DNA from 2 places in the Agromyces sp. LHK192 genome. Region 2 is predicted to be linked to the other one. Evidence: predicted binding sites of a transcription regulator. Region 2 holds the regulator's gene; the other holds the start of a gene.

Region 1 (8,883 bases), 1.1 Mb from region 2:
ATCCGCGCGATCTCGGGCTGGGTGAGCTTCGTGAACAGCACGATCTCGTCGATGCGGTTGAGGAACTCGGGCCGCATCGCCTCACGCAACCTGCCCATGACGCGCTGGCGCACGTCGTCCTGCGACGAGAAGCCGTTGGCCGAGGCATCCGTCGATGCGACGAAGCCGAGCGCACCCGACCGGCTCGCGAGGAACTCCGAACCGAGGTTGCTCGTCATGATCACGACGGTGTTGCGGAAGTCGACCGTGCGACCCTGCCCATCGGTGAGGCGACCGTCGTCGAGCACCTGCAGCAGCAGGTTGAACACGTCGGGGTGCGCCTTCTCGATCTCGTCGAACAGCACGATCGAGTACGGATTGCGGCGGACGCGCTCGGTCAGCTGGCCGGCCTCGTCATAGCCGACGTACCCGGGAGGGGCGCCGACCAACCTGCTCACCGTGTGGCGCTCACCGAACTCGCTCATGTCGAAGCGCACGATCGCGCCCTCGTCGTCGAACAGCCGGTCGGCGAGCGCGCGGGCGAGTTCGGTTTTGCCCACGCCCGTCGGTCCGAGGAACAGGAAGCTGCCCACCGGGCGCTTCGCATCGCCCATGCCGGTGCGGTTGCGGCGCACGGCCTTGGCGACCGCGGTGACCGCGTCGTCCTGGCCGATGACGCGCGCGTGCAGCTCGCCCTCGAGGTCCGCGAGGCGCTCGCGCTCGGACTCGGTGAGCCGGTTCACCGGGATGCCGGTGGCCCGCGAGATCACCGCGGCGATCTGCGCCTCGTCGATGACGGTGGCGTTCGCGTCGACGGATGCCGCGGCGCGGCCCGTGGCGGATGCCTCATCGAGCCGGTCCTGCACCTTCTGGATCTCGTCGCGGATGCGCGACGCCTCCTCGTAGTGCTCGGCGGTGACGGCGGCGTTCTTGTCGGCCTCGAGGGTCGCGAGACGCTCGATCAGCTCGCTCACATCGACCTTCACGCCCAGCTTGAGGCGCAGGCGTGCTCCGGCCTGGTCGATGAGGTCGATCGCCTTGTCGGGCAGCACGCGGTCGCTGAGGTAGCGGTCGCTGAGCTCGACGGCGGCGCGGATCGCGGCATCCGTGTACTCGACGCCGTGGTGCTGCTCGTACGCGGGCTTGAGGCCCTGCAGGATCAGCACGGCGTCCTCGATCGACGGCTCGCCGACACGCACCGGCTGGAAGCGGCGCTCGAGCGCCGGGTCCTTCTCGATGGTTCGGTACTCCTTCAGCGTGGTCGCGCCGACGAGGTGCAGGTCGCCGCGCGCGAGGCGGGGCTTCAGGATGTTTCCGGCATCCGTGCCGCCGTCGCCCGAGCCGCCCGCGCCGACGACCGTGTGGATCTCGTCGATGAAGACGATGAGCTCGCCCTTGTTCGCGGCGATCTCCTCCATGGTCTTGGTGAGGCGCTCCTCGAAGTCACCGCGGTAGCGGGTGCCGGCGAGCATGCCGGGCAGGTCGAGCGAGATCACGCGCTTGCCGAGCAGCGCCTCGGGCACGCTCTCCTCCACGATCGCGCGGGCCAGGCCCTCGACGATCGCGGTCTTGCCGACGCCGGCCTCGCCGATCAGCACGGGATTGTTCTTCGTGCGGCGGCTCAAGATCTCGATCGTCTGCTCGATCTCGTCGACGCGGCCGATCACGGGGTCGAGCTCGCCGTTCTCGGCGCGCTCGGTGAGGTCCATGCCGAACTTGTCGAGCATGGGCGTCGCGGATGCCCCTCCGCCGGTGTCGCCCATCGCGTCGGTCGCGTCGTCGACGCCGTCGCCTGCGTGGATGGTCTCGCGCACCTGCTGCGTGAGCGCCTCGGCGGTGACGCCGGCGCGAGCCAGCACCTGCCCGGCGGGGGCGTCCTGGCCGAGGACCAGCGCGAAGAAGAGGTGCTCGGGCTCGATGTAGGTGGCACCCGACGAGCGAGCGACCTGGTAGCTGTGGAACAGCGCGCGGCTCGCGCTCGGGGTGATGGTGGCCGCGTTGATGTCGGCGGTCTCGGTCGCGCGCGGCAGGCGCGCCTCGGTCGCCGTGATGATGCGCTCGGGGCTCGCGCCGATGCGCGTGATCGCCTGCTGCACGCTGTCGTCCTCGACGATGACGCGCAGGATGTGCAGGGCGTCGAGCTCGGTCTGCCCGCGTTCGAGCGCGAACTTGCCGGCGCGCTGCAGGATGCTCTGGGTGCGCTGCGTCAGGAATCGGCTGAGGTCGATCGACCGAGCCTGCCTGGCCTGCTCACCCGCGAGATACCGGGCGAGGAACTCGTCGAACGAGCTCGCGCCGGCTTCGGGGTTGAAGTCTTCGGGCACCAATCCTCCTGGAACTTGAGTGGCGTACGCTCAAGTTCAACGCGGGGGTGGCTGGTGTATTCCCAATCACCTCCCGCGGCATCGCCGACGACTGATTCATGCATACGGGGTGGGTTCAATCCGGGTCGACTAGCGGGTGAAATCGAACAGCGGAGTATCTTGGTCGCGATCCATCAACCCGTGCCCCGGCCCTCGACCGTCCGATCGCCTCCACGACAAGCTCTCGATGCTCATCCCATCATCAGCATCGAACAAGACCGCTACCCGTAGCACAAGACCAAGGTCACCCCTGACCTGGATTCGCCCGTAGTCGTCGGAAACATCCCAGTCCGGGTCTGTTCGCGTGCCAAGAGGTAGAACAGCCGAGAAGCGAACGCGTTGCCCTATGTCGTACTGCGCAACGACGAGTTCTTGGTCGATCGAGTCAGCCTCTACCCGCCCGCGCCACAGCTCGGTCTCGACATCCTCGATCTCGACCTCAATTGGAGGCCGATCAAACCCGAAGGCTTCGATATCCGGCCAGAGCTGATCCTGAAGATCGGACTCGTAGTAGTAGCGCTCGAAAGCTTCGTCCCGAGCAAGCAACACAGCTTCCTTAATGGTGGTTGCCCGCCACGGGAGCGCACCAAGTAGCCACGAAGCCAGATCGCGCGTCAGCTCAACGCTTCCCTTCAGTGGGCCGACCTCGAACGCGAGAGCCTTCGCGAGTCCCACCCCATCCTCCCCCGCGAATGCCCGGTCCGCCGACGCCAATACAACGTCACGTCCATCTCGAGCTAGCTCCACTACGCTCGCCCACACGAGTGAGTCCCTATACCCGCCGCCCTTGTGATCGAACGGCGGAACGCGATTTACTGCGCGGTTGACCAGCTCCTCGTGCGACACTGCAGGCCACTCGGCAACATCGAAGCCCAATACCTCGTCGAATCGTGACTCGAGGTAACTTTCATAGCTGTCCTTCGAGTCGCTAGCGGAAAGCTCGGTCAAGCCGAGCCGACGCCGAGATGAATTTAGTTTCTCGAGATCTCTCGCAAGTGCATCTCGCTCGCGTTCATAGTTGCCAGCGACTTCTCTTAGCACCGAGCGAGGTACAACCACCGTCACTAACGTCTGCCAAATAGCGTGGCTCAAGAGCTGAGCCGTCAGGCCGACTTGCATCCAGTCGCGGCGCACCTCAGTCGCGTCCAACACGATCGTCTTCATACCGGCCCCTTCCCAGTCCGAGTTGATCACCAAGCTCGCAACTACATCGACATATCCAACCGAATGTTGCTACGCGCGAATACGCGCGACCTAAAAGCTTGACAAACTTATTCCTTGGGTGTGAGCTCAGAACGATTCCAATCGAAAGGTCGACTTGAACGCGACGGTCCTATCTTGTTTCAGCGGTCTTGGGGGCCTAGATCTCGGACTAGAAGCGGCAGGATTTGAAACGGTTGGCTGCCTTGAGATCGACGCAGCGGCACGGGTCGCAATGGCACTCAATCGGCCCAGTTGGCAACTCTTGGAGCCATCGAATGTTGTCGCTGCTGGAAAAATATTGCGACCTTCTGATTTAGGGCTCGAGAAGGGTGATCTAACGCTCCTCGCTGGTGGGCCGCCATGCCAACCTTTCAGCAAAGCCGCCCAGTGGGCTGCACCAAAGCAGGGAGTACGGGACGAGCGCGGACAGACCACCGCGGGCATGCTCGATCTGATCGAGCATTTCCTGCCTCGTGCGGTATTGATCGAAAATGTGTCCGGCTACTTGAGTGGGCGGAATAATGCCGCTCCGCTTATTGAGCAGCGGTTCAAAGAGATCAACGCGACGCATGGGACGGCGTACAACCTAAGTTCGTGGGTTGTGAATGCTGCTGATTACGGCGTACCGCAGTACAGACGTCGTGCGGTTGTTATCGCGTTCAGAGATGGATCAGAGCTGCCAGGCACCCTCCCGACCACGCACGCGGACAAGCACGCCACAGCCTGGGATGCGATTGGCGGCGTAATGCCTTCGAATCCTCCGAAGGCGACGGGAAAGTACTCCGATCTGCTTCCGAGCATCCCCGAGGGTGGCAACTATCAGTATTTGACCGCGAGGGGCGCTGGCTCCGAGCACGAAGTCTTCGGCTACCGCACACGGTTCTGGTCGTTTCTCCTGAAACTCTCTAAGAGCCAGCCCGCATGGACCCTTCCTGCTTCGCCTGGCCCCTCAACGGGCCCCTTCCATTGGGAAAACCGTCCTTTGACCGGGACGGAACGGCTGCTCCTTCAAGGTTTTCCTGCCGAATGGAAGCTCACCGGCAACGAACGAGTCGATGCTCGACTCGCTGGCAACGCGACTCCCCCACCACTTGCTGAATCGATGGGCAGATTGATTCTCGCAATGCTCGAGGACCCCTCGCGCGTGCCACATGCTGACACTATCCGCCCGGTGCTCGCGGTACAGCAGCGGGACGCAGCCCCACCTCCACCCCATCCAGCAGCCCCCCTCCCGCTGCGATGGCGGGCGGTCGTAGGCTCAAAGGAGCCGCATCCCGGCCCAGGGCAGGGACCCGGCGGCCACGCTCCAACTGATTTCGAACCTACTGACTCGGAGGTACAAGTTGAAGCGACTTGAAGATCGGATCAATGTTGTTGAACTGGATCTCGACCCAGCAAACCCCCGATTGCCCGAGGAGGTGCAGCATTCAGGCCAAGCCGAGATTCTGACGTACCTATGGGAAAACGACGTGCTCGAAGAACTAATCGACTCCTACCTGACGAACGGGTACTTCGAGAGCGAACCACTCATTGCGCTACCTCCGGCCGACGGCAGGCGTGTCGTGGTCGAGGGCAACCGTCGGCTCGCGGCCCTCATGATCGTCCACCAGCTCGGCCCGGCGATCGAGGCCGGGATTGAACTGGATGGAGATCAGGTCCTCGACCAAGGCCGCCTCGCTGAGCTTGGGTTACTCGAGTTGCCCGTCGTCGAGGCAGAAGACCACGAAGACGTCGCTGCATTCCTCGGTTTCCGCCACATCAGCGGCATGAAGAAATGGAATGCCGAGGCGAAGGCTCGTTGGTTGTTCGAGCAAGTCCAGCAACGACGCCAGACAGCGTCAACGAGAGGCGTCTTCTACGACGTGGGCCGCCAAGTTGGAAGCAACGCCCGAGGCGTGCGCTCGTCCTACATTGCATACGCGGTGATTAGGTATGCGAGAGACATCCTTCACCTTGACAGCAGAGTTGTTGGTTACGTCTCTCGGGAGCGCTTCGGAGTCTGGCTTCGACTACTCGGAACCGCAAATGTGGCGGAGTACATCGGCTTGAGCGATAAGCCGACGATGGACGCAGACGAGATCGATTCCCAGATCGAGGCGCTTAAGGCCGATGAGCTTCTTGAAGTGCTTTCGGATCTCACTCCGCCTACAGCTGGCGGTCGACCTGTCCTTGGTGACTCGCGAGATGTCACCGACTACTCAGATGTACTCGGCAGCGAACCTGCACGGCTCACGATGCGGGAATTCGGCTCTTTGTCCCTAGCAACAGAGATCGCGAGGCAAGGCGAGCTGGCGCCTCGATTGCGACAGATGACCCGCGCCGTTGAACTCCTCACCCTCGATATCAAACGATACGTAGTGGGTGAGGATGAGCTACTTGCGGCAGAGGAACATGCGGCGGCCGCGCGCTCTCTCAAGGGAGCTATTGCCGCCGCGTCCGCTGAGGATGATGAATGACGGTCGGCACCAGTTCGCCAGCACTCGTCGAAGCAGATATCGACCGTTACGGGTCGGATGCGCGTGTAAGTGCGCTGGCAGACTACGTCGAACTTGCAGCGCTCTCAGGTTATCGAGTGACGCGGGCGCGATTGCAAGATCTGATCGTCGACAACGAGTGGGTCCGTCGCCCTACGCGCCGGTATCTGCTGCCAGACGACGTCGAAGATGATCCCGAATCTTGGGCCGATGCCGTCTTTTCAATGCTCAGCGAACGTGAGGCTGTTTTGGGAGACCTGTACCCATTCGTTGAGCAAGGACGCGCACTGAAGCTAAAGACTCCAGGATTCTCCAGGCTCGACTCGCCATACCTAGCGCTGCTCGCTATCACCGTGGTTCATGCATGGGAGCTTCCATGCGCCACGCCGGCAGAGTCGACCCTTGAATCAGTGGTCGCCAGCACACTCGGCCAGTTGGGCATTTCAGCCGTTGGAATCGGTGCAACAGACCGAGGCACCGGGTTCGTCGATGCCCTCGCGTTCGGTGGCGCAGCGCTCGCCTTGCGCCCGATGATCGATCCGCGCCCGCGGAGCAGGTCCGCTAAGGACGCCGGGGTCGACACGCTGGCGGGGGTAGTGTGGCGCGACTATCGTCCCGCTGGACACTGGCTCTTCATCGGTCAGGTCACCGTCGGAAAAAGCCAGAGTTGGCGTGAGAAGTTGAACCAGCCTGATGCACCCCGCTGGGCGAAGTTCTTGCAAGAACCACTCCACCCACAGGTCTTTCTCGCGATTCCGCATCATGCGCAGGACGATCACATCCGTGACTTGATGGCCGGCCAAAGAGGGATCATCATCGATCGCCTTCGGCTCGTCGGTAACAAGCCAGAAAACACTCCAGCAGAGCGCTCACTGATTGAAGCGATGCTTGACGCTAGTGTCACAGGCCCGTGACTTCGAAACGCATCAGCGCAGCATGGGTCGAACCTTCGATGTTGAGGACGTCTAGCCACCCACGAGCACGTCGACTGTCGTCCGAGCACTGATGTAGGCGACTGAGGCAAGCATCCGTACCGCCCACGACCGCGTCAAGTACCGGCTGTCCGTCAACGCGGCTGCCAAACTCAGGCAAGGGGTCGCGCGTTCAATTCGTCGCGCGTCGGCGGGTCGGCGCCAGGCCGAGCGACGGTGACAGCAGCTGCGCGTGCGCTTCGCTTCAGCAGAACCGAAAGCAACTCTGAGTCCCCCAGCGACTCGATACGGCGGAGCGCCACCGAGCCCAAGGCGCCCTCGTTGAGGAGACCGTCGATCAGAGCGGCCATGAAGGTGTCGCCGGCACCGACGGTGTCGACCACGTCGACCTTGATGGCCGGCACTCGGAGTTCGAAGCGCGGCACGACAGCGAGGCATCCGCTCGATCCCAGGGTCACCACCACCAGCGCCGGGCCTGACCGTGACCAGCGTCGCGCGACGTCGGCGATGTCCTCGCCCGGGTGGAGCCACGCGACATCCTCGTCGCTCGCCTTGATCACGTCAGCTCGCTCGATGAGGGACAGCACCCGGCGCCGCACCGCGTCGCGGTCGTCGATGAGGCTCGGGCGGATGTTCGGGTCGTAGGTGATGAGCGCCCGACCGCAGTGCCGATCGACGAGCTCGGCGACGGCGGTCGCACCCGGTTCGAGCGTCGCGGCGATAGAACCGATGTGCAGCGCATCCGCCGTCGTGACGTCCGAAGCCTCGATCCGCCAGTCGAGGTCGAACTCGTAGCTCGCAGCGCCCTGCGCGTCGAGGCGCGCCAACGCCGTCGAAGTTCGAGCAGCGGGAGTCCCCTGCACCGAGACATCCGAGGCCTCAAGCCACGCGCGCACCGCGCGGCCGTGAGGGTCGTCACCGATCGAGGTGAGCAGACGCGGGCTCCGCCCCAACCGCCCGAGCGCCAGGGCGACGTTGGCTGGGCTGCCGCCCGGTGACTCGTCGGTCGAGCCGTCGGCGCGGTGCACGACGTCGACGAGGGCCTCGCCTACAACGAGCACATCCGGCGTTGGCCGCGCGGGCGACGTGTGAGTCGTATCCATCAGTTCACACCGCCGATCTCGCGGATGGTGATGCCGCTGAAGGTCGCCGGCCCGCCATCCGAGTAGAGCGAGATGCCCGTGTCGCCCTCGGCGAAGTGCACCTGCTGCGAGAGGACGGTGTGGCCGGCGTTGACGAAGACCTCGACGCTCTGCGTGTCGACGAAGATGCGCAGGTGCACCGAGCGGGCGCCGGCGTCGATCGGGGCGGCGGCGCGGGTGTACGGCACGAGCGAGAATCCGCTGAGGTCCGACGGCCCGCGGTCGACGTAGAGGTCGGCGCCGTACTTGCCGATGTTCGTGTGGCGGGCGCCGTTCGCCGAACGTCCGACGGAGACGCCGACGTTCGTCGCGGCATCCCAGGCGATGTCGAGTTCGAGCTCGTAGGCGCGACCGGTGAAGGGCAGCACGACACTGCCGTTCACGGTCTGGTTCGGGATCGTCGTGGTTGCGGTGACGTAGTCGGCGAGCGCGTCGACCGGGGTGCTCAGCAGGCTGTACCAGCCGCCTCCCTGCCGCTCGAGTCGCAGCTCGCGCACGATCGAGTTCTGACCGTTGTATCCGTCGGATGCGTCGGTGGGCACGTCGCGGGCGGCGTACTTCCAATTGTTCATCCACGCGATCGCGAGGCGGCGCGTGGTGGGTGCGTCGATCGACGGCCACGTGACGGCGGCGTACCAGTCCCAACCCCAGTCGAGCCACTGCGGGGTGAGGCTATCCGCGATGAACGCCGAGCCGTTCCACGTGCCCATCCAGTAGGCGTAGGTCATCGGCATGCCCACGCCGTAGCCGTCCATGCTCGCGCCGAGCACCCAGTGCGAGGTGCCGTCGC
Region 2 (8,883 bases):
CAGTTCAGAGTACTCGGCGAAGCCGTCTGCCAGCCGGTCGTACTCGAGCCAGCCGGCGGCGCGCACGACGCTGCGCAGCTCGCGGTTCGAACCCGCCACGGTGCCGAACGGCACGTCGAGCGCCGCGGTGAGCACCTGGTCCAGCGTGCGTGCATCGCCGTCGTACTGGATGAAGCGGCCGATGTAGCCGCGCTCGCCGCCGCCTCCCGCGCGCGCCGGACCCGCTGTGCGGGCCTCGTCGACCTGGCGGCGGATCTGGTCGAGGTTGTCGTCGGCCTGCTCGAGCAGCGCCGCCGAGAGGGCGAAGAGCCGGTCGACCTCGCGCGGGAGCTGCCGCGCCGCCTTGTACCGGAAGTCGTGCTCGAGCTCCGACCAGGTGTCGGACAGCGCCGTGCGGAGCTGCACCTCGACCTGCGGGGCGTCCGGTGCGGCGTCCGGATCGGGGAGGCCGTCGGGTCCGACGGCGATCGGGTTCGGCGACGTGGCGGTCGAGTCGTCGGCGAGGGGGATGCGGCCGACGAACTGCACCGAGCGGTAGCCGAATGCGTCGATCGGGAGGAGCTCGGACTTGTCGACCCAGGAGTCGTCGTCGACGATGAGCGCCTCGCGGACGACCTGCTCCATCGCGGGCAGGTCGCCTTCGAAGTGGGCGACGATGCGCACGCCGAGGATGTCGCGGACCTCCCGGTCGGGGGCGCGGCGCACCTTGCGTTCGAAGGAGTCGCGGCTCTTGACGCGCGCGGCGACGTGGAAGTACTTGAAGCCCGCGCCTTCGAGGCGGCGCGCGACGTCGGACTCGATCCGGCTGCGGAGCTTGCGGTACCGCCGCAGTTCGCGGTCGTACCTGGCGAGTTCCGCGGCGACGAGCTCTTCGTCCTGCTCCCGCGCATCCACACCGGCAGGTTAGTGCGTCCGTTCCGGAAGACCTGGTGAGACAGCCGGAGATCCGCGGGAATACCGGCCGGGTCGCCTTGGTTGAGTCAAGTACACTCAAGTTTCACCGGATCGACTTGACACGTTCATCGGGCCGTTGCACACTTGAGTCGGCAAGGCTCAACCTTGTCGCCACCTGACTTCGGTCGCGGGCCAGCACGGCCGGGCCACCAGTCCGAGAACGTCCGCCGCGGGGCATCCGCGCGGCCCGGAACGGACAACGAAGGAGAAACACACATGTCACGAGCAGTAGGCATCGACCTCGGAACCACCAACTCGGTCGTCTCGGTCCTCGAGGGCGGCGAGCCCGTCGTCATCGCGAACGCCGAGGGCTTCCGCACCACCCCGTCGGTCGTCGCATTCACCAAGGACGGCGAGGTGCTCGTCGGCGAGACCGCCAAGCGCCAGGCCGTCACCAACGTCGACCGCACCATCGCATCCGTCAAGCGCCACGTCGGCACCGACTGGAAGACCGACGAGATCGACGGCAAGCGGTACACCCCGCAGGAGATCTCGGCGCGCATCCTGCAGAAGCTCAAGCGCGACGCCGAGCAGTACCTGGGCGACACCGTCACCGACGCGGTCATCACCGTGCCGGCGTACTTCAACGACGCCGAGCGCCAGGCCACGAAGGACGCCGGCGAGATCGCGGGCCTCAACGTCCTGCGCATCATCAACGAGCCCACCGCTGCCGCGCTCGCGTACGGCCTCGACAAGGGCCGCGAGGACGAGCTCATCCTCGTCTTCGACCTCGGCGGCGGCACGTTCGACGTGTCCCTCCTCGAGGTGGGCAAGGACGACGACTTCTCGACCATCCAGGTCCGTGCGACCGCTGGCGACAACCGCCTCGGCGGCGACGACTGGGACCAGCGCGTCGTCGACTGGCTGATCAAGCGCTTCAAGGAGTCGACCGGCGTCGACGTCTCGAAGGACAAGATCGCGCTCCAGCGCCTCAAGGAGGCCGCCGAGCAGGCGAAGAAGGAGCTCTCCAGCTCGATGTCGACGAACATCCAGCTGCCCTACCTCTCGCTCACCGAGAACGGCCCGGCGAACCTCGACGAGAAGCTCACCCGGGCCCAGTTCGAGGACATGACGAGCGACCTGCTCGACCGCACGAAGAAGCCCTTCGAGGACGTCATCCGCGAGGCCGGCATCAAGGTGTCCGACATCGCCCACGTCGTGCTCGTCGGCGGCTCGACCCGCATGCCCGCGGTGTCGGAGCTCGTCAAGCAGGAGACCGGCAAGGAGCCCAACAAGGGCGTCAACCCCGATGAGGTCGTCGCCGTCGGTGCGGCCCTGCAGGCCGGCGTCCTCAAGGGCGAGCGCAAGGACGTGCTGCTCATCGACGTCACCCCCCTCAGCCTCGGCATCGAGACCAAGGGCGGCATCATGACCAAGCTCATCGAGCGCAACACGGCCATCCCGACCAAGCGGAGCGAGACCTTCACGACCGCCGACGACAACCAGCCGTCGGTCGCCATCCAGGTCTTCCAGGGCGAGCGCGAGTTCACCCGCGACAACAAGCCGCTCGGCACCTTCGAGCTGACCGGCATCGCCCCGGCTCCCCGCGGCATCCCGCAGGTCGAGGTCACCTTCGACATCGACGCCAACGGCATCGTGCACGTGTCCGCGAAGGACAAGGGCACCGGCAAGGAGCAGTCGATGACCATCACGGGCGGGTCGAGCCTGCCCAAGGAGGACATCGACCGCATGGTCAAGGAGGCCGAGGAGCACGCGGCCGACGACAAGAAGCGCCGTGAGTCCGCCGAGACCCGCAACCAGGCCGAGCAGCTCGTCTACTCGATCGAGAAGCTGATCAAGGACAACGACGACAAGCTGCCCGCCGACGTCAAGACCGAGGTCCAGGGCGACGTCGACGCGCTGAAGACCGCGCTCGCCGGTGACGACGACGACGCCGTGAAGTCGGCGTTCGAGAAGCTCAACCAGTCGCAGGGCAAGCTCGGCGAGGCGATCTACGCGCAGCAGCAGCAGGCGGATGCCGCCGGTGCCGCGGGCGAGGACGCGAACGCGACCGGCGAGGCGGGCGACAGCTCGGCCGACGAGGACGTGGTCGACGCCGAGGTCGTCGACGACGAGGACGAGAAGAAGTAACCATGGCCGACGAGAACCAGAACCACGAAGAGCCGGTGATCCGCGACAAGCGGCGCATCGACCCGGAGACCGGTGAGGTTCGCCAGGCTCCCGACGGGGCGGGCGATGCGCCCGCCCCCGAGGGTGCGGCTTCGGCCGGTTCGGCGGATGCCCCGGCGGGCGCCGGCGGCGTCGAGCCCGAGGCATCCGACGACACCGAGCTCACCGTCGAGGACATCCTGAACGCGGCCCAGGCCGAGGTGCAGGATCCGAGCGACGAGCACCTCGCCGACCTCAAGCGCGTCACCGCGGAGTACGCCAACTACCGCAAGCGCACCGAGGCGAACCGAGAGGTCGAGCGCGAGCGCGCGGTCGGCCAGGCTGCGGCTGTGCTGCTGCCCGTGCTCGACGACCTCGACCGGGCCGAGAAGCACGGCGACCTCGAGGGCGACACGCCCTTCGCGACCATCGCCGCGAAGCTGCGCGGCCAGGTCGAGAAGCTCGGCCTCACCCCGTTCGGTGAGCCCGGCGAGCCGTTCGACCCGCAGCGGCACGAGGCGATCTTCCAGCAGCCGTCCCCCGACGTCGAGGTCGACACCGTCGCCGACGTCGTCGAGACCGGCTACACGCTGGGCTCGACGCTCATCCGCGTCGCGAAGGTGGTCGTCAAGACCCCGGCGTGACCGCAAACCCGTTGGTCGAGTAGCGACGAAGGAGCGTATCGAGACCGTTCGACCAGGTCTCGATACGCTCCGCTCCTCGACCGGCGGGCAATCAGTCAGACTTCAGAGGAAGGAGGTGCCGGTTGGCCAGTCAGGATTGGTTCGACAAGGACTTCTATGCCACGCTCGGCGTCTCCAAGGAGGCGAGCGACGCCGACATCAAGAAGGCGTACCGCAAGCTCGCCCGGCAGTACCACCCCGACCAGAACCCCGGCGACGCCAAGGCCGAGGCGAAGTTCAAGGAGATCAGCGAGGCGAACTCGGTGCTCTCCGACGCCGAGCAGCGCAAGGAGTACGACGCGGTCCGCGCGATGGGCTCCGGCGCCCGGTTCACCGCGCCCGGATCGGGCGGGGCCGGCGGGTTCGAGGACGTCTTCGGCGGCATGTTCGGCCAGCAGGGCGCGGGCGGCCAGCGCTTCACCTTCCAGCAGGGCGGCGGCGGTGGCGGCGACTACGACGACCTGCTCGGCAACATCTTCGGCAGCGGCAGGTTCGGCCAGTCGTCGGGCGGCTACCGCGGCTTCGGCGGCCCGACCCCGGGCCGGGATGTCACGGCCACCACCACGCTCGACTTCATCACGGCGACCCGCGGCGAGCAGGTGACCCTGCAGACCAGCGAGGGAAAGCCGATCACCGTGCGCGTTCCCGCCGGCGTCTCCGACGGCCAGAAGATCCGGCTGCGCGGCAAGGGCCACCCGTCGCCCGACGGCGGTCCGGCCGGCGACCTCATCCTCACGGTCAAGGTGCGCAAGCACCCCGTGTTCGAGCGCGACGGCTTGAACCTGCGCGTCAACGTGCCGGTCACCTTCGCCGAGGCCGCCCTCGGCGCGACCATCGAGGTGCCGACCCTCGGCGGCAAGCCCGTGAAGCTGAAGGTCGCGCCCGGAACGCCGAGCGGCCGGGTGCTGCGCGTCAAGGGCCGCGGCGTCGAGACCGCGAAGGGCACGGGCGACCTGCTCGCCGTCGTGCAGGTCGCGGTGCCGTCGCACCTGTCGAAGGACGCGCGCGAGAAGCTCGAGGCGTTCGTCGCCGACCTGCCCGACGAGGACCCGCGCGCCGACCTGCTGGCGAAGGCCAGGGAATAGCGGTGGACGAGACGAGCCCGCTGTTCGTGATCTCGGTCGCGGCCGAGCTCGCCGGCATGCATCCGCAGACCCTGCGGCAGTACGACCGCATCGGCCTCGTCTCCCCGACCCGCACGGCGGGCAAGTCGCGTCGATACTCGATGCGCGACGTCGTGCGCCTGCGCGAGGTCGCGCAGCTGTCGGCCCAGGGCGTGAGCCTCGAGGGCATCCGCCGGGTGCTCGAACTGGAGGACGAGGTCACCGGCCTTCGAGCGCGCGTCCGCGAGCTCGAGGCCGCCCTCGCCGACGAGATGATGAACAACCGGCCCGGCCGCCGCGTGTTCGCCGCCGGCTCCCAGGGCGAGGTCGTCACGATCAGGGCCGGCACCCGCGTGCGCCGCGAGAACGCGGTGGTCGTGTGGCGGCCGCTCGAACGCTGACGCCCGGCCGGGCGGCCGCCCGGCTGTCAGGCCGTTAGGCCGTTAGGCCGTCTCGCCCGACGCGCCGGTCGCGCCGGTCGGCCGGTATCGGAGGTTGACCTCCTCGAGCGGGTCGCCGTTGAGCATCTCGAGCGGCACCGGCGCGCCGCCCGGACTGTCGTAGAGCCGGATGCCGTCGCCGAGCAGCACCGGCAGCACGTGCAGGTCGATCTCGTCGAGCAGTCCGCGTTCGAGGAGCTGGCGGCCGAGGCTGGCCGAGAGCACCTCGACGTTCTTGCCGCCGGCCGCGCGCCGCGCGATCTCGACGGCCTCGGCGATGTCGCAGTCCAGGAACGTCACGCCCTCCGCCGGTCCCGCGTCGTCGGGGTGGTGGGTGAGCACGAACAGCGGTCCGCTCCACGCTCCCCCGTACACCGCGCCCGCGTCGGGGAACGCCTCCCATCCGTCGCGTCCGCCCAGGACGGCGCCGGTGGTCTCGACGTACTCGGCGATGAGGCCGGATCGATTGGTGGCCGCGGGCATCCAATCCATCGCGTGCCCCGGGCCGGCCACGAATCCGTCGAGCGACATCGAGAAGTGCCACAGCACCTTGCCGTCTGCGGTCTGCGGGGTCGTGTCGTGCATGTTCGGGCTCCTTCGTCGAGAGGTGAGTCGATCGACTCGCCACTTACGGTACGCCCGTCCATCGAGGTGAGTCAAGCGTCTCGCCTCTGTGGCACCATGGAGCCATGAGCCGTGAACTGCCCGAATACCACCGCGATGTCGCCGACCGGAATCGAGCGGCGATCATCGAGGCGGCCACGGCGCTCTTCCTCGAGCACGGGTACGATCGCGCCTCGCTCGCCCGAGTCGCCGAACGAGCCGAGGTCTCGAAGGCGACGCTCTTCAAGCAGTTCCCGACGAAGGCCGCCCTCTTCGAAGCGGTCGTGCTGGCCGTCGGCGACGGGCCGTCGCGCGAGCTCCCCGTGCCTCCGCCCGGCGACCTCGGTGCGGGCCTGCTCGCCCTCGGTCGCGAGTACGCCGACCTGCTCCTGCAGCCCGCGACCGGGGAGCTGCTCCGACTCGTGATCGCCGAGGCGCATCGCTTCCCCGAGCTGCGCGAGCGCACCTACGACTTCGGCACCCTGCCGGTGATCGCGGCGCTCGGGCACTACCTCCGCGCCGAGCGCGACGCGGGCGGCGTGCACGTCGACGACCCCATGACCCTGTCGACGCAGCTGCTCGGCATGATCGCGTCCGCGGTCTTCTGGCCCCGCCTCGTGCACCCGGGATGGTCGCTCGACGACGACGAGGTCGACGCCGTGGTCCGCGAAGCCGTGCAGACCGTCGTCGCGAGGTACGGCGCGTAGGCCGTCGCGTGCCGGGTCGTGCGGAACACGCCGGCGCAGGGCCTGCCCGCTACCGCCCCCAGGCGCTCGCGGGCGCCTCGACCACCGGAACGTGCGACGCGGTCCAGTGCCCGCCGTTGCCGTAGTGGCTCGTCGCCCACGGCGACGCCCAGATCGCGGCCGCCGTCGTGCCGGCCGGCGCGCTCGCGTCGAGCGCGGCCTCGATCGCGTCGTAGAAGGACAGGCGCCGCAGGCTGTCGGCCGCGTAGTACGCCCCGGTCTGCAACGTGTCGTAGCTCCCGAGCCCCGATCCGCCGCCCGATCCGTTGCCGTTGTTCAATGGGTTGTTGCGGTTCCACCAGTTGTCGGGGCCGTTCTCCTCGCGCATCCACTGCGTGATCACGGCCACGTTCTCGTCGGTGACGGGGAACTCGCCCTCGACGAGGACGAGCTTCGCCCAGTCGTGGTTGGTCCCGCCGAGCACGAGGGTCTCGGGCCCGGTCGACGCCGTGTACGACTCGCTGGACACGGTCGGATGCTGCGCGTCCGCGGCGATCTCGACCGACTGCACGTCGTCCCCGCGGAATCCCGTCGACTCCGCGACCGCCTCGTCGGGGCCCCCATCGAGCGGCGCCAGTGCGAGGGTCGCGACGATGCCGAACACGGCGGCGGTCGCGAACGCGCCGGAGAGTCGTCGGATGCCGCGGACCGGCATCCGGCCACGACGCGACGACGGCGCACCCCGCCCGGGTGCGCCGTGCCTTCCCCCTGGATGCTGCACGCGCATGAGGGTTGCGAGGGTAGCAAACCGGTCGGGGTGCCTCCAGTGAGGACGCTGGGTACCCTTGGCCGATGGACTTCAGCGCGCTCCGCCGATTCCCCGACGTCGACGGGCCCGGACTCGAGGCATCCGACGCCGCCGACCGGCTGATCCTCGACGAGGCGGCCGCGCTCGTCGCCTCGGGCGCGGCGGCGGACCCGGCGACGACGGATGCCCCGGTCGCCGTGATCGGCGACACCCATGGGGCGCTCGCCGTCGGCGCCGCCGCGGTGCTCGGCGCACGCGAGGTCCGTGCGCACCAGGACGCGCTGCTGGGCGAACGTGCGATCGCCGCGAACGCCGAGCGGATGGGCGCAGCCGCCGTTCGCGTCGGCGCTCTCGACGACGACCTGGTCCGCGACGCCCGGCTCGTGCTGCTGCGGCTGCCGCGCTCGCTCGATCAGCTCGACGAGCAGGCCGAACTCATCGCACGGCACGCAGCGCACGACGTGGTGGTCGTCGCGGGCGGGCGGATCAAGCACATGTCGCTCGCGATGAACGACGTGCTCGGACGTTGGTTCGGGCGCATCGACGTCACGCACGCACGGCAGAAGTCGCGGGTGCTGCTGGCACGCGGCCCGCGTACGGGGGATGTGGCGACCGCGGCGGTCGCGCTCGACGGCGACACCTGGCCCCGGCGCCGGCGCGACCGGTCGCTCGGGGTCGAGATCGTCGCACACGGCGGCGTCTTCGCCGGCGCAGCCGTCGACATCGGCACGCGGTTCCTGCTCGAACACCTCGACGCGGCCATCGGCGCGGCCGTCGGCGGCGCGGCCGACCCGGGACGGCTCGGCCCGGTGACGGCAGTCGACCTCGGCTGCGGCACGGGCGTCGTCGCGGTCGAACTCGCCCGAAGGTACCCGGAGGCCGTGGTCGTCGCGACCGACCAGTCCGCGGCGGCCGCCCGCTCGGCCGCCGAGACCGCCGCTGCGAACGGACTCGCCGACCGCATCGACGTGCACCGCGCGGACGCGCTCGAGTTCGCGACCGACGCATCCGTCGACCTCGTCGTGCTGAACCCGCCGTTCCATGCGGGAGCCGCGATCACGACCGCGCTCGCCGAGCGCCTCTTCGCCGAGTCGGGCCGTGCGCTGCGACCCGGCGGGCGGCTCGTCGCCGTCTGGAACTCGCACCTGCGCCACCGACCGTCGCTCGAGCGGCTCGTCGGCCCGACCGTGCAGGTCGCCCGCAACCCGAAGTTCACCGTCACGGTGTCGACCCGCGCCTGACGCACCGCCGCAGCGCGCGACGGTCCGCCGACGGTCCGCCAAGTGCGGGATGCATCGACCGCGCGAACATGTCAATCTGGAATGGTGACGGACACGCTCGAGCGCACCGACCTCGACCTGGTGACCATGCCGGTCGCCGAGGCGTCGTGGCGCACGGTCGTGTGGGACGATCCGGTCAACCTCATGACGTACGTCACCTACGTGTTCCGCAGCTACTTCGGCTACCCGCGCGAGGAGGCCGAGCGGCTCATGCTGC

What was found. Region 2 encodes HspR, which represses chaperone genes until heat shock. Its sites were predicted from a motif close to AAGTTGAGTCNNNNNGACTCAACTT; they were not measured.
Region 1: a site for HspR is predicted at 2,316-2,340, ahead of ELQ40_RS04310 (ATP-dependent Clp protease ATP-binding subunit). Genes of this name have one in related genera too.

What each region holds. Positions count from the first base shown of each region.
Region 1 covers NZ_CP034753.1:956,489-965,371, reverse strand. The annotation lists gene ELQ40_RS04310 (ATP-dependent Clp protease ATP-binding subunit) at 1-2,303, opposite strand, end outside; gene ELQ40_RS04305 (PIN domain-containing protein) at 2,433-3,506, opposite strand; gene ELQ40_RS04300 (DNA cytosine methyltransferase) at 3,661-4,902, shown strand; gene ELQ40_RS04295 (hypothetical protein) at 4,889-6,001, shown strand; gene ELQ40_RS04290 (hypothetical protein) at 5,998-6,933, shown strand; gene ELQ40_RS04285 (carbohydrate kinase) at 7,104-8,054, opposite strand; gene ELQ40_RS04280 (glycoside hydrolase family 32 protein) at 8,054-8,883, opposite strand, start outside.
Region 2 covers NZ_CP034753.1:3,914,324-3,923,206, reverse strand. The annotation lists gene ELQ40_RS17845 (GTP pyrophosphokinase family protein) at 1-894, opposite strand, end outside; gene dnaK (molecular chaperone DnaK) at 1,171-3,045, shown strand; gene ELQ40_RS17835 (nucleotide exchange factor GrpE) at 3,048-3,707, shown strand; gene ELQ40_RS17830 (DnaJ C-terminal domain-containing protein) at 3,830-4,831, shown strand; gene ELQ40_RS17825 (heat shock protein transcriptional repressor HspR) at 4,834-5,250, shown strand; gene ELQ40_RS17820 (dihydrofolate reductase family protein) at 5,293-5,874, opposite strand; gene ELQ40_RS17815 (TetR/AcrR family transcriptional regulator) at 5,979-6,599, shown strand; gene ELQ40_RS17810 (hypothetical protein) at 6,649-7,365, opposite strand; gene ELQ40_RS17805 (class I SAM-dependent methyltransferase) at 7,431-8,627, shown strand; gene clpS (ATP-dependent Clp protease adapter ClpS) at 8,754-8,883, shown strand, end outside.